DNA from 4 places in the Scandinavium sp. UTDF21-P1B genome. Region 3 is predicted to be linked to each of the others. Evidence: predicted binding sites of a transcription regulator. Region 3 holds the regulator's gene; each other region holds the start of a gene.

Region 1 (3,131 bases), on a different contig from region 3:
ACGGAATCCCTCACTCGTCGTCGCACATCCGGATCAGGGTAAAACAGCGCCAGCGGATCGGGCTGGTCATTTAATTCCTCCAGCGTCCAGCCAAATACCCGTTCACACTCGCCGTTCCACAACGTGCAGCGATTATGTTTATCAAACGAATTCATTAATACCGGCGCTTTATCAAAAAGCATGCGGTACTGGTTAAGAATATTTTTTAATTCGACGGCGGTACGCTGGCGGGAAATAATTTCCGTCATCGAATCATGGAGTTTCTCAGCAATGATCTGCGCCACGCTGCGCAAAACGGCGGGCGCTAACAAAGGCTGGTCGAAGGCCAGAAAAAGATAAGCGCGGGCATCGTCCTGCATCGGAAATATTCGGCAGAGCACGCCGCATTTTAATTCCTGCGCTAAAGGATTGCCTTCGGAATAAAGCAGCTTGCCGACGTCACGGTGCCAGCATTTTACGCGCCACGGCGTCTGATGCTTTCGCAGCGCCGCCAGAAGGCGTTCAGCGCTGTCGCTCGTCAGCCGTTCGCCCTGCACTTCCAGATGGCGTAAATCCTCTGACTCCAGCATGATCCAGGAGAGGCGTGCGCCAAAGACATCATGGATAAGCAGCAACACATCGGCAAGTGAGCGATGTGCTGAGAGTCCAGGCATAACTCTGGCCAGCCGGCGCAGGCAAAGTTCTGCATCGTTAATTGCTGCGTGTAGTTTCTCTTTTTTCATGGCTTCAATCACAGGTTTGTTAGGGGCAAAACCTGCAATGAATAAATCAGATACTGATTTGCATGATTAAGCACAGGTTAATCATAAATCTGTAAGCCAGAGAGAACAAAAAAACAGTGTGTTGTCTTAAAAGAATTACAAAATATTAAAATAGCCAATAAAATCAATAGCTGATTGATTGATCGCAAGTAAAATATATTGTCCAGAAAGCATAAGCCAACTATTTCCCGATGTAAATATTGTACAACCACTTAACTTTCGTGACAGTTTGCTATCTCACTGATATCTCAGTTAACCCCTTTCAAAACGGGCAAAGAATATATTCTCAATAGCAATAAGTCAGAGAACATTTCGGTCGGTGCCACAGAATTTTTTTACCATACCAGTGGCGAATAAAAGAACAAACGTGATATAGTTCACATTATCTTATGAAACGTAAAACATCGTTTCATTGTGTTGATCAATGCCTGCCGATAGCCAGAGTGTGATACACCTGATGAGCCACGTCGTGCTATCCCTGGCTTCGTTCTTTGAGGGTATGTTTCATGGTTTCTGTTACCACCGGCATGGTTCTCCTGCGCTGGCCGCTCGTGAGCGCCGTACTGATGTTCCTTGCCAGCACGTTGAAAATTCAGTTCCGTAAATCCGACTATGCCGGGCTGGCGGTTGTTTGCAGCGCTTTTGGCATCGCCGCCGCCTGCTGGTTTGCCACCGGCCTGCTGGGCATCACTCTTGTCGACATGACGCTTGTCTGGAACAACATTAAAGATGTGATGATAGAGGTAATGAGCCAGACTCCGCCAGAATGGCCGGTGATGGTGAGCTAAAAACCTGCTTCAGGCAGTACAAGCCAACAAAAAAGCGCTTCCCAAAGGAAAGCGCTTTTTTTATGTGATTTGTCCGTCAGACAATACGGGACATAATCAGAACGGGATATCGTCGTCGAAATCCATTGGCGGTTCGTTAGACGGTGCCGGGGCTGCAGGCTGCTGCGGGCGAGACTGTGCACCACCGCTGAACTGGTTTCCGCCCTGAGGCTGCTGTGGCTGACCCCAGCCGCCGCCCTGCTGCTGACCGCCACCTGCCGGTGCGCCGCCGCCCTGACGGCCACCGAGCATCTGCATGGTGCCGCCTACGTTAACCACAACTTCCGTGGTGTATTTTTCAGCGCCGGACTGATCGGTCCATTTACGGGTACGCAGCTGGCCTTCGATATAGACCTGAGACCCTTTACGCAGATATTCACCGGCCACTTCCGCCAGTTTGCCGAACAGCACAACGCGGTGCCATTCAGTCTGCTCTTTCATTTCGCCGGTCGCTTTATCACGCCAGGATTCGGAAGTAGCCAGCGTAATGTTGGCAACTGCGCCACCACTCGGCATGTAGCGTACTTCCGGGTCCTGGCCCAGATTACCGACGAGAATCACCTTGTTGACGCCTCTGCTGGCCATGATCGTGTCTCCTGAATACGTTTCTTAATAGTGTAAACGCGCGAGTGTACCATTTCCATGCGGCAATTTGCATAGTTGCGTAGCAGCTTCAGATATCTCATGCGGACTCGACATTATTGCACAGAGAATCAGAGCGCGCATTCCAATACTGTATATTCAAACAGGTCAAACTGTGTCATAATTAGCCGTTTCTGCCGTTTGTCCTTCTGACAAACCCGCATTCCGAGTCTCTACCGGGAAAGGTGAATGGATAAGATCGAAGTTCGGGGCGCCCGCACCCATAATCTCAAAAACATCAACCTCGTCATCCCTCGCGACAAACTGATCGTCGTGACCGGGCTTTCGGGCTCAGGTAAATCTTCGCTGGCGTTTGATACGCTGTATGCCGAAGGGCAGCGGCGCTACGTTGAATCACTCTCTGCTTATGCACGTCAGTTCCTGTCACTGATGGAAAAGCCTGATGTGGACCATATTGAAGGTCTGTCTCCGGCCATTTCTATTGAGCAGAAGTCCACGTCGCACAACCCGCGTTCCACCGTGGGGACCATTACTGAAATTCACGATTACCTGCGCCTGCTTTATGCTCGCGTGGGCGAACCGCGCTGTCCCGATCACGACGTGCCGCTGGCGGCGCAAACCGTCAGCCAGATGGTGGATAACGTTCTGTCGCAGCCAGAAGGCAAACGCCTGATGCTGCTGGCGCCAGTCATCAAAGAGCGTAAGGGCGAGCACACCAAAACGCTGGAAAACCTGGCAAGCCAGGGCTACATCCGCGCCCGTATCGACGGCGAAGTCTGCGACCTTTCCGATCCGCCGAAGCTTGAATTGCAAAAGAAGCACACCATCGAAGTGGTGATTGACCGCTTTAAGGTACGCGAAGACCTCACGCAGCGCCTTGCAGAGTCCTTTGAAACCGCACTGGAGCTCTCCGGCGGCACCGCCATTGTCGCCGATATGG
Region 2 (3,131 bases), on a different contig from region 3:
CTCGGTCTTGATGTCTCAGAAAAGATGCTGGCAAGAGCGCGTGAGATGACGCCGGAGACGGGTATTACGTATCAACAGGCCGATCTGGAAACGCTCACGCTCAAATCTGAAAGTCTTGATCTGGCCTACAGCTCGCTGGCGCTGCACTACCTGCAAAACATCGACGGCCTGTTTTCCGTGCTGTTTCAGGCGCTGAAGCCAGGCGGCAAGCTGGTGTTCTCCGCAGAGCACCCGATTTTCACCGCCGCGATGAAGCAAGGCTGGTTCCTCGAGCAGGACGGGCAGAAAATCTGGCCGGTGGCGAATTACCAGCAGGAGGGCGAGCGCCTCAGCAACTGGTTTGCCGACGGCGTGAAAAAGCAGCATCGCAAGCTCGCGACGTGGATTAATGCGCTGATTGCCGCCGGGTTTGTGATTGAGCAGCTTGATGAGTGGGGGCCGGATGCAGCGCAGATCGCTGCCAACCCGGCGCTCGGTGAAGAAAAAGAGCGTCCAATGCTCTTTCTCTTAAGCGCGTATAAACCAGGCTAACGCTCTTTCAGGGTTGACGTTGTGCATAGTGCTCAATGGCATCGGCAATGGACGTAGAATCCTGCAAGGTGCGAATGGTAGTGAACAACGTGGTGGCCTCATCGTACTCTTTACGCAGGTAGCCGAGCCACTGCTTAATGCGGGCCACATGATACAGGCCAGTGTCGCCCTGCTTTTCAAGACGGCTGTATTTGCGCAGCAGTTCGGTGACGTCGTTCCACGGCATGCGGGGCTCGTTGTATTTCACCACCCGGCTGAGGTTGGGAATATTCAGCGCGCCGCGGCCGATCATCACTGAATCGCAGCCCGTCGCGGCCATACAGTCCTGGGCGCTTTGCCAGTCCCAGATTTCGCCGTTGGCAATCACCGGGATCGACAGCCGACGGCGGATCTCGCCGATAGCCTGCCAGTCGATTCTGTCGGCCTTGTAGCCATCCTCTTTCGTGCGCCCATGTACGACCAGCTCGGTAGCGCCAGCCTGCTGCACGGCATCGGCGATTTCAAACTGACGGTCGCTGCTGTCCCAGCCAAGGCGCACTTTCACCGTCACCGGCAAATGCGCGGGCACGGCCTCACGCATGGCCTTCGCGCCGCGATAGATTAAATCCGGATCTTTAAGCAGCGTTGCGCCGCCGCCGCTGCCGTTCACCACCTTCGACGGACAGCCGCAGTTCAGATCGACGCCCCAGGAGCCCAGCTCCACCGCGCGGGCGGCGTTTTCAGCAAGCCACTGCGGATGCTGACCCAGCAGCTGAACGCGCACCAGCGTGCCGGACGCTGTCCGACTCTCATTCAGCAACTCAGGGCACAGGCGATGGAAGGATTTTACCGGCAGCAGCTGATCCACCACCCGCAGAAACTCGGTGATGCAAAGATCGTAATCATTCACCCCGGTGAGCAGGCCACGAACCAGTGAATCGAGCACGCCTTCCATCGGCGCCAGCAGAACACGCATATCAGTATCCGGAGAAAAAAGAGGCGCTATGGTAGCGTTGTTATCGCCCGGTTTGAAGCCCCTCATGTACTACACTGAAAGCCATAGATTTCTCACGCTTTTTGGTCGTTTGTCTGACGTGCCATTGCGGAATATTTTGTATGCTCAGAATTCATGATGTGATCGGTAGCACATTACATGGTTTAATTGTATGATGAATGCGTTTCATCAAGGGCGAGAACCATGAGCAAAACACTGAACATTATCTGGCAATATCTGCGGGCCTTCGTGCTGATTTACGCCTGTCTCTACGCCGGTATTTTTATCGCATCACTGTTACCCATCACTATTCCCGGCAGCATCATCGGCATGCTGATTCTGTTTGTCCTGTTGGCGCTGCAAATCCTGCCGGCGAAGTGGGTGAATCCCGGCTGCTACGTATTGATTCGCTACATGGCGCTGCTGTTCGTGCCGATTGGCGTCGGGGTGATGCAGTACTTTGATGTGCTGCGGGCGCAGTTTGGCCCGGTGGTGGTGTCCTGTGCGGTCAGCACGCTGGTAGTGCTGCTGGTTGTCAGCTGGAGTTCACACATAGCCCACGGTGAACGCAAGGTGGTCGGTCAGAAAGAAGGTGAGCAAAAATGATGCACTACATCTGGTGGTCCCTGCCGTTGACGCTTATCGTATTCTTCGCCGCGCGCCGTCTTGCAGCCCGCTTCAAGATGCCGCTGCTGAACCCGCTGCTGGTGGCGATGGTGGTGATCATTCCGTTTTTACTGCTCACCGGCATTCCCTACGATCATTACTTCAAGGGCAGCAAAATTCTCAACGACCTGCTGCAGCCTGCGGTGGTGGCGCTGGCCTATCCACTCTATGAGCAGCTGCACCAGATCCGCGCCCGCTGGAAATCTATTATCACCATCTGCTTTGTCGGCAGCGTAGTGGCAATGACCACAGGCACCGCGGTCGCCCTGCTTATGGGAGCAACGCCTGAAATTGCTGCTTCCGTTATGCCGAAATCAGTCACGACGCCGATTGCGATGGCCGTCAGCGGCAGCATCGGCGGTATCCCTGCTATCAGCGCCGTGTGCGTGATTTTCGTCGGTATTCTTGGCGCGGTGCTTGGTCACACGCTGCTGAACCTGATGCGAATTGACACAAAAGCGGCGCGTGGTCTGGCAATGGGGACTGCCTCACACGCTTTAGGTACCTCGCGCTGTGCGGAGCTCGACTATCAGGAAGGCGCGTTCAGTTCACTGGCGCTGGTGATCTGCGGGATCATTACCTCGCTGCTCGCCCCGTTCCTGTTCCCGGTGATTCTGGCGCTGTTTGGGTAATGCGACGCATCACACGAACTTCATTCTATTTTCATTAGTTGCATAAAAAGTCAGATCTAAGTCACACATTAGCCGTTATCAGGTCCGTACACTGTCATCCCTTAACCTGTAATGAGGCCATTGCCATGCACCCACGTTTTCATTCTGCTTTCCCGCAACTCAGTGAGGAACTGCAAACGGCCCTCGCCCCATGGCTGGCTGATGCGCATTTCCCCGCCATGCTGAGCGCCGGGCAAGTCTCTGAGCTGAAATCAGCCACGGGACTGGACGAAGACGCGCTGGCTTTTGCCCTGCTGCCGCTAGCCGCCGCCTGTGCCCGGGCCGACCTT
Region 3 (3,131 bases):
CGGGCACCTTTACGCCGTGGCAGCCGCTTCCAGAACCCACCGACGTGCTGTTTTATGAAGGGCTGCACGGCGGCGTGGTGACGCCTCAACATGATGTGGCGAAACACGTCGATTTGCTGGTCGGCGTCGTGCCTATTGTGAACCTCGAGTGGATCCAGAAACTTACCCGCGATATGAGCGAGCGCGGGCATTCGCGTGAAGCGGTAATGGATTCCGTCGTCCGCTCCATGGAAGACTACATCAACTTCATTACCCCACAGTTTTCCCGCACGCATATCAACTTCCAGCGCGTACCGACAGTAGATACCTCAAACCCGTTTGCCGCCAAAAGCATCCCGTCGCTGGATGAAAGCTTTGTGGTGATCCATTTCCAGAACCTGGGCGACATTGATTTCCCCTGGCTGCTGGCGATGCTGCAGGGCTCATTCATTTCTCACATGAATACATTGGTGGTGCCGGGCGGGAAGATGGGGCTGGCGATGGAGCTGATTATGACGCCGCTGGTCGAGCGGTTAATAGAAGGTCGGGCGATATAAATTGCAAAACCTTCTCTGAAGAGAAGGTTTTTAATGTTTGCTCCCTCTCCCACGGGGAGAGGATCGGGGTGAGGGCATCAGGCCGTAGAGGGCATTACCCTTCCACCACTTCAAACGAGTGGGTGATTTTCGCCGCTTTCTCCAGCATCAGCGCCACAGAGCAGTATTTTTCCGCAGACAGATCCACCGCACGCGATACCGCAGCTTCTTTCAGATCTTTACCGGTCACGATGAAGTGCAGGTTGATGTGGGTAAACAGGCGCGGCGCTTCCTCGCGACGCTCTGAAGTGAGCTTCACTTCACAGTCCGTCACGTCATGACGGCCCTTTTGCAGGATGGAAACAACGTCTATCGCACTGCACCCCCCTGCTGCCATCAGCACCATTTCCATCGGGCTTGGCGCTTTATCCCCGGAGTTGCCGTCCATCAGGATCTGGTGGCCAGAAGCTGACTCACCGAGGAAGGTTAAGCCTTCAACCCATTTCACACGCGCTTGCATAATTGTTAACTCCAGAGTTGCAATTTTCCTGACAGATTACGCGCACATAACAAATCTCGCAACGGAAGGCGACGTGCGTCATGCTGAAGCGAGACACCAGGAGACACGCGGCAAAAGCTATGCTAAAACAGTCGGGATGCTACAGTAATACATTGAAGTAATGCATGTATGCAGAGGACATCAGACAACAGGCTGCAGTCAAATCCGACAGCCGACTTCCCAGGTACAGGGAAGGATATGAATGCAAAGCCAGTGGCAGTGTCGTGTCTGCCGCTGGAGTCAGCTTATAACAGAGGATAACCGCGCATGGTGCTTGGCAAACCGCAAACAGACCCTACCCTTGAATGGTTCTTGTCTCATTGCCATATTCATAAGTACCCCTCCAAGAGCACGCTGATTCACCAGGGTGAAAAAGCAGAAACGCTGTACTACATCGTGAAAGGCTCTGTGGCAGTACTCATCAAGGACGAAGAAGGCAAAGAGATGATTCTCTCTTACCTCAACCAGGGCGATTTCATCGGTGAGCTTGGCCTGTTCGAAGAAGGCCAGGAGCGTAGTGCATGGGTCCGGGCGAAAACCGCCTGTGAAGTGGCTGAAATTTCCTATAAAAAATTCCGTCAGCTTATCCAGGTGAATCCGGATATTCTGATGCGCCTCTCTTCTCAGATGGCACGTCGCCTGCAGGTCACTTCTGAAAAAGTAGGTAACCTTGCCTTCCTCGACGTTACCGGTCGTATCGCGCAGACGCTGTTGAACCTGGCAAAACAGCCCGATGCCATGACCCACCCGGACGGTATGCAAATCAAAATCACCCGTCAGGAAATCGGTCAGATCGTGGGCTGCTCCCGTGAAACCGTTGGCCGTATCCTGAAAATGCTGGAAGATCAGAACCTGATCTCCGCGCACGGCAAAACCATCGTCGTTTACGGCACCCGCTAAGTTCGCTTGACGGCGTATTGCTCCTGCAGTACGCCGTTTTTGTCTCTACTGCTATTGCTATGTGGCGCAGGCTAATTTATCACCCGGAAATTAACTACGCACTGCGGCAAACCCTGGTGTTATGCACCCCTGTGGCTATCGGCCTGGTGCTGGGGTATCTCAAGTACGGTCTGCTGTTCTCCTTAGTCCCGGCCTGCTGCAACATTGCCGGTCTCGACACGCCCCACAAGCGCTTCTTTAAACGCCTGATTGTTGGTGGTTCGCTGTTTGCCGGATGCAGCCTGGCGGTACAGCTGCTGCTGGCACACACCGTGCCGCTGCCCTTAATTCTGACCGTCCTGGCAATGACCCTGGGCGTTACCGCCGAAATCAGTTCGCTGCATGCGCGTCTGCTGCCCGCATCGCTGATCGCCTCGATTTTTACGTTGAGCCTCGCGGGTAACATGCCTGTCTGGCAGCCGCTGCTTATCTACGCGCTGGGCACGCTGTGGTACGGGCTGTTTAACTGGTTCTGGTTCTGGATGTGGCGCGAACAGCCCCTGCGCGAGTCCCTGAGCCTGCTTTACCGCCAGCTGGCCGATTACTGCGAAGCCAAATACAGCCTGCTGACCCAGCACACCGATCCGGAAAAAGCGTTGCCACCGCTGCTGACTCGCCAGCAAAAGGCCGTTGATCTCATTACCCAGTGCTATCAGCAGCTGCATATGCTCGCCGCTAACAAAAACCACGATTATAAACGCCTGCTGCGCGCCTTTCAGATGGGGCTCGATTTACAGGAGCACATCTCCGTCAGCCTGCATCAGCCCGCCGAGGTGCAAAAGCTGGTCGAGCGTAGCCACGCCGAAGCGGTGATCCGCTGGAACGCACAAACCATCGCCGCACGTCTGCGGGTGATGGCCGATGACATTCTGTATCACCGCTTTCCGCTACGCTTTAGCATGGATAAGCAGATCGGCGCGCTGGAAAAGATCGCCCGCCAGCATCCGGATAATCCCGTCGGGCAGTTTTGCGTCTGGCACTTTGGCCGCATTGCGCGGGTACTACGCATGCAAAGACCGCTCTACCCACGCAACCTGATGGCTGATAACGAGCGACGCCTGCCGCTGTTTGCCGCGCTGAAAAGTTATCTGTCACTAAAATCAGCTGCACTGCGCAAT
Region 4 (3,131 bases), on a different contig from region 3:
AGAGCAGGGCAGTGACCCGATCGGCTTCGCTGCTTGTCGACACGATAGTCTGTATTTTTTCCGCCAGCGGATCGCGCACGTCAATCGCGTTGCCGTGCTCGTCAGTGCCGCTGACATAGCGCATCCAACCGGCAACGCCGAGTGCAAGCAGCGACCAGTCGCTTCCACGCTCAAGGTGAACCCGAATCCCTTCCAGCAAGCGCTGCGGGAGCTTCTGGCTACCGTCCATTGCGATTTGCCAGGTGCGGTGTTTTAACGCCGGGTTAGTGAACCGCGTGATGAGGCTATCGGCATAAGCCTGCAAGTCAACGCCCTGGATACGCAGCGTTGGAGCCTGCTCCTGCATCATTAACTGCCGCGCTGCCTGGCGGAAATCCTCATCCTGCATGCAGTCACTGATGTGCTCGTATCCGGCTAAATAGCCCAGATATGCAAGGAATGAGTGGCTGCCGTTCAGCATTCGCAGCTTCATTTGCTCCCACGGCAGTACGTCTTCAACCAACTGGACGCCAGCAAGTTCCCATTCCGGACGGCCCGCGACAAAGTTGTCTTCGACAACCCACTGGATAAAGGGCTCGCAGCTGATGGCGCAAGGGTCGTTGACGCCAACGGCGGTGGCAATCTCGGCCAGAGATTCTTCGGTTGCCGCGGGAACGATACGATCGACCATGGTGCCGGGGAAGCTGACGTTGTCTGCGATCCACTGGGCCAGCTCCGGAGAGCGCTTGTTGGCCATCCCCAGCACCGCGTTTTTTACGACGTACCCGTTGTCGGGAATGTTGTCGCAGGAAAGTACGGTAAACGGTGGCAGGCCACGCTCACGGCGGCGGTGCAGCGCTTCGACAAGAATGCCCGGTGCAGAATGTGGTTCAGCAGGATTTTCCAGATCGTGAACGATCCGCGGCTGCGTGACGTCAAGACGACCGGTGGCCGGATCGATGCAATACCCTTTTTCGGTAATGGTCAGAGAAACAATCGCCACCTGCGGCTCGCAGAATTTCTCAACGATCGCTGCAAGAGTATCCAGCTTTGCATTCAGGCATTCATGCACGGCACCGATGATGATCGGCTGGTTGCCGTTGGCACCTTTCTCCAGCACGGTATAAAGATGATCCTGCGCGCGCAGCTGGCTCATCAGCACGTCGCCGCTGAACAGGCTGATTTCGCACAGCCCCCAGTCGCCGCCTTTGGCGTTCAGCACCCGGTCAGTCAGCAGAGCCTGGTGGGCACGGTGGAACGCCCCAAAACCAAAGTGGATAATTCGCGAGCGCAGCTGCTGTCGGTTATAACGGGGTTGCTGCACGTTGTCGGGGAGCGTGGCTGTGGCGATCGTCGTCATTATGTAAAACACCTGATTAACCATTAATTAACAATGAGCAGTGTAAAGTTATATGACAACAAATTGAATTGGTGTGCCGTATTTATCCGGGGAATGTGAGCTGGATCAATCAATGCCAGCGCGGAAATTGACCCTCAGGCAGAAGCATGTATGGTAGTCGTCATCTGAAGGATAAATATTGGTATAACAACTTAAGAGGGTGAGACAATGGAACAAACCTGGCGTTGGTATGGACCGAATGATCCGGTTTCTCTTGATGATGTGCGCCAGGCCGGCGCGACCGGCGTGGTGACCGCGCTGCACCATATTCCGAACGGTCAGGTCTGGCCGGTCGATGAAATCAAAGCACGTCAGGCGCTGCTCGCTGAAAAAGGGTTGACCTGGTCCGTGGTCGAAAGTATCCCGGTTCACGAAGAGATTAAAACCCAGTCCGGCGAGTACAAAACCTGGATTGCCAACTACCAGCAGAGCATCCGCAACCTGGCGGCCTGCGGCATTGATACCGTCTGCTACAACTTCATGCCGATTCTTGACTGGACGCGTACCGATCTGGAATACCAGCTGCCGGACGGTTCAAAAGCGCTGCGCTTTGACCAGATTGCCTTTGCCGCCTTTGAAATTCACATTCTCAAGCGCCCGGGCGCAGAAGCTGATTACAGCGCCGAAGAGCAGCAGCAGGCCAAAGAATACTTCCACGCAATGAGTGCGGCAGAGATAGAAAAACTGACCCGCAACATCATTGCTGGCCTGCCGGGTGCTGAAGAAGGCTATACCCTGGACCAGTTCCGCCAGCGTCTGGCGGAGTACGATCACATCAGCAAAGAGACGCTACGTGAAAATATGGCCGTTTTCCTGCGTGCTATCGTGCCGGTTGCTGAAGAAGCGGGCGTGCGCCTGGCGGTTCATCCTGACGATCCGCCGCGTCCAATCCTCGGCCTGCCGCGCATTGTTTCCACCATTGAAGACATGCAGTGGCTGAAAGAGACGGTCGACAGCATCTACAATGGTTTTACCATGTGTACTGGCTCTTACGGCGTACGCGCTGATAACGACCTGGTAAAAATGATTGAAACCTTCGGCGACCGTATTCACTTCACCCACCTGCGTGCGACCTGCCGTGAAGCGAATCCAAAAACCTTCCACGAAGGTTCACACTTGTACGGTGACGTGAATATGGTGGCGGTTGTGGATGCGATTCTGGCCGAAGAGTCTCGCCGTAAGAAAGCGGGCGACCTGCGTTCCATTCCGTTCCGCCCGGACCACGGTCATCAGATGCTTGACGATCTGAAGAAGAAAACCAACCCGGGCTACTCGGCGATTGGTCGTCTGAAAGGGATGGCGGAAGTGCGTGGCGTTGAGCTGGCGCTGAAGATGACAAAGTATCCAGACCTGCTGTAACAGAGTGCGTCGGATGGCGGCTGACGCCTTATCCAGCCTACAGCAAATAAGCCGTATACCTGTTAAGCACAGCGTTATCAGTCAATAAAAAAGGCAACTCAAATGAGTTGCCCTTTTTGCGTTCTGGCTGAAATCAGTCAGCGCGACCCATATAACGTTTTTCTTCGATATGGATGCGAATTTTCTCACCCGCGCTGAGGTATTCCGGCACCTGAACAACCAGGCCGGTGGTCAGCGTCGCAGGTTTGTTGCGGGCGCTCGCTGAAGCTCCTTTAATGCCAGGAGCGGTTTCAACGATTTCCAGATCGACGGTCTGCGGCAGCTCTAGCGCCAGCAGCTGGCCGTCCCACAGCAGAACCTGCATGTCCGGCATGCCGCCTTCCGGAATGAACAG

The links. The regulator CRP, encoded in region 3, controls carbon source genes, mostly activating them, when cyclic AMP is high. The targets are predictions, from matches to a motif close to ATGTGANNNNNNTCACAT.
Region 1: the regulator CRP is predicted to act here: its motif matches at 1,127-1,144, upstream of AB1287_RS09330 (YjcB family protein).
Region 2: the regulator CRP is predicted to act here: its motif matches at 1,643-1,660, upstream of AB1287_RS14345 (CidA/LrgA family protein).
Region 4: the regulator CRP is predicted to act here: its motif matches at 1,433-1,450, upstream of uxuA (mannonate dehydratase).

Annotation. Positions count from the first base shown of each region.
Region 1 is NZ_JBFLVD010000012.1:197,670-200,800, forward strand. Features, by position in the region: gene AB1287_RS09325 (GGDEF domain-containing protein) at 1-653, opposite strand, end outside; gene AB1287_RS09330 (YjcB family protein) at 1,268-1,549, shown strand; gene ssb1 (single-stranded DNA-binding protein SSB1) at 1,646-2,173, opposite strand; gene uvrA (excinuclease ABC subunit UvrA) at 2,420-3,131, shown strand, end outside.
Region 2 is NZ_JBFLVD010000017.1:18,277-21,407, forward strand. Features, by position in the region: gene AB1287_RS14335 (class I SAM-dependent methyltransferase) at 1-531, shown strand, start outside; gene dusC (tRNA dihydrouridine(16) synthase DusC) at 539-1,486, opposite strand; gene AB1287_RS14345 (CidA/LrgA family protein) at 1,709-2,110, shown strand; gene AB1287_RS14350 (CidB/LrgB family autolysis modulator) at 2,107-2,802, shown strand; gene cdd (cytidine deaminase) at 2,928-3,131, shown strand, end outside.
Region 3 is NZ_JBFLVD010000018.1:297,259-300,389, reverse strand. Features, by position in the region: gene AB1287_RS16515 (phosphoribulokinase) at 1-536, shown strand, start outside; gene AB1287_RS16510 (OsmC family protein) at 631-1,035, opposite strand; gene crp (cAMP-activated global transcriptional regulator CRP) at 1,342-1,974, shown strand; gene AB1287_RS16500 (YccS/YhfK family putative transporter) at 2,034-3,131, shown strand, end outside.
Region 4 is NZ_JBFLVD010000017.1:46,141-49,271, reverse strand. Features, by position in the region: gene AB1287_RS14470 (mannitol dehydrogenase family protein) at 1-1,339, opposite strand, end outside; gene uxuA (mannonate dehydratase) at 1,547-2,737, shown strand; gene yeiP (elongation factor P-like protein YeiP) at 2,871-3,131, opposite strand, start outside.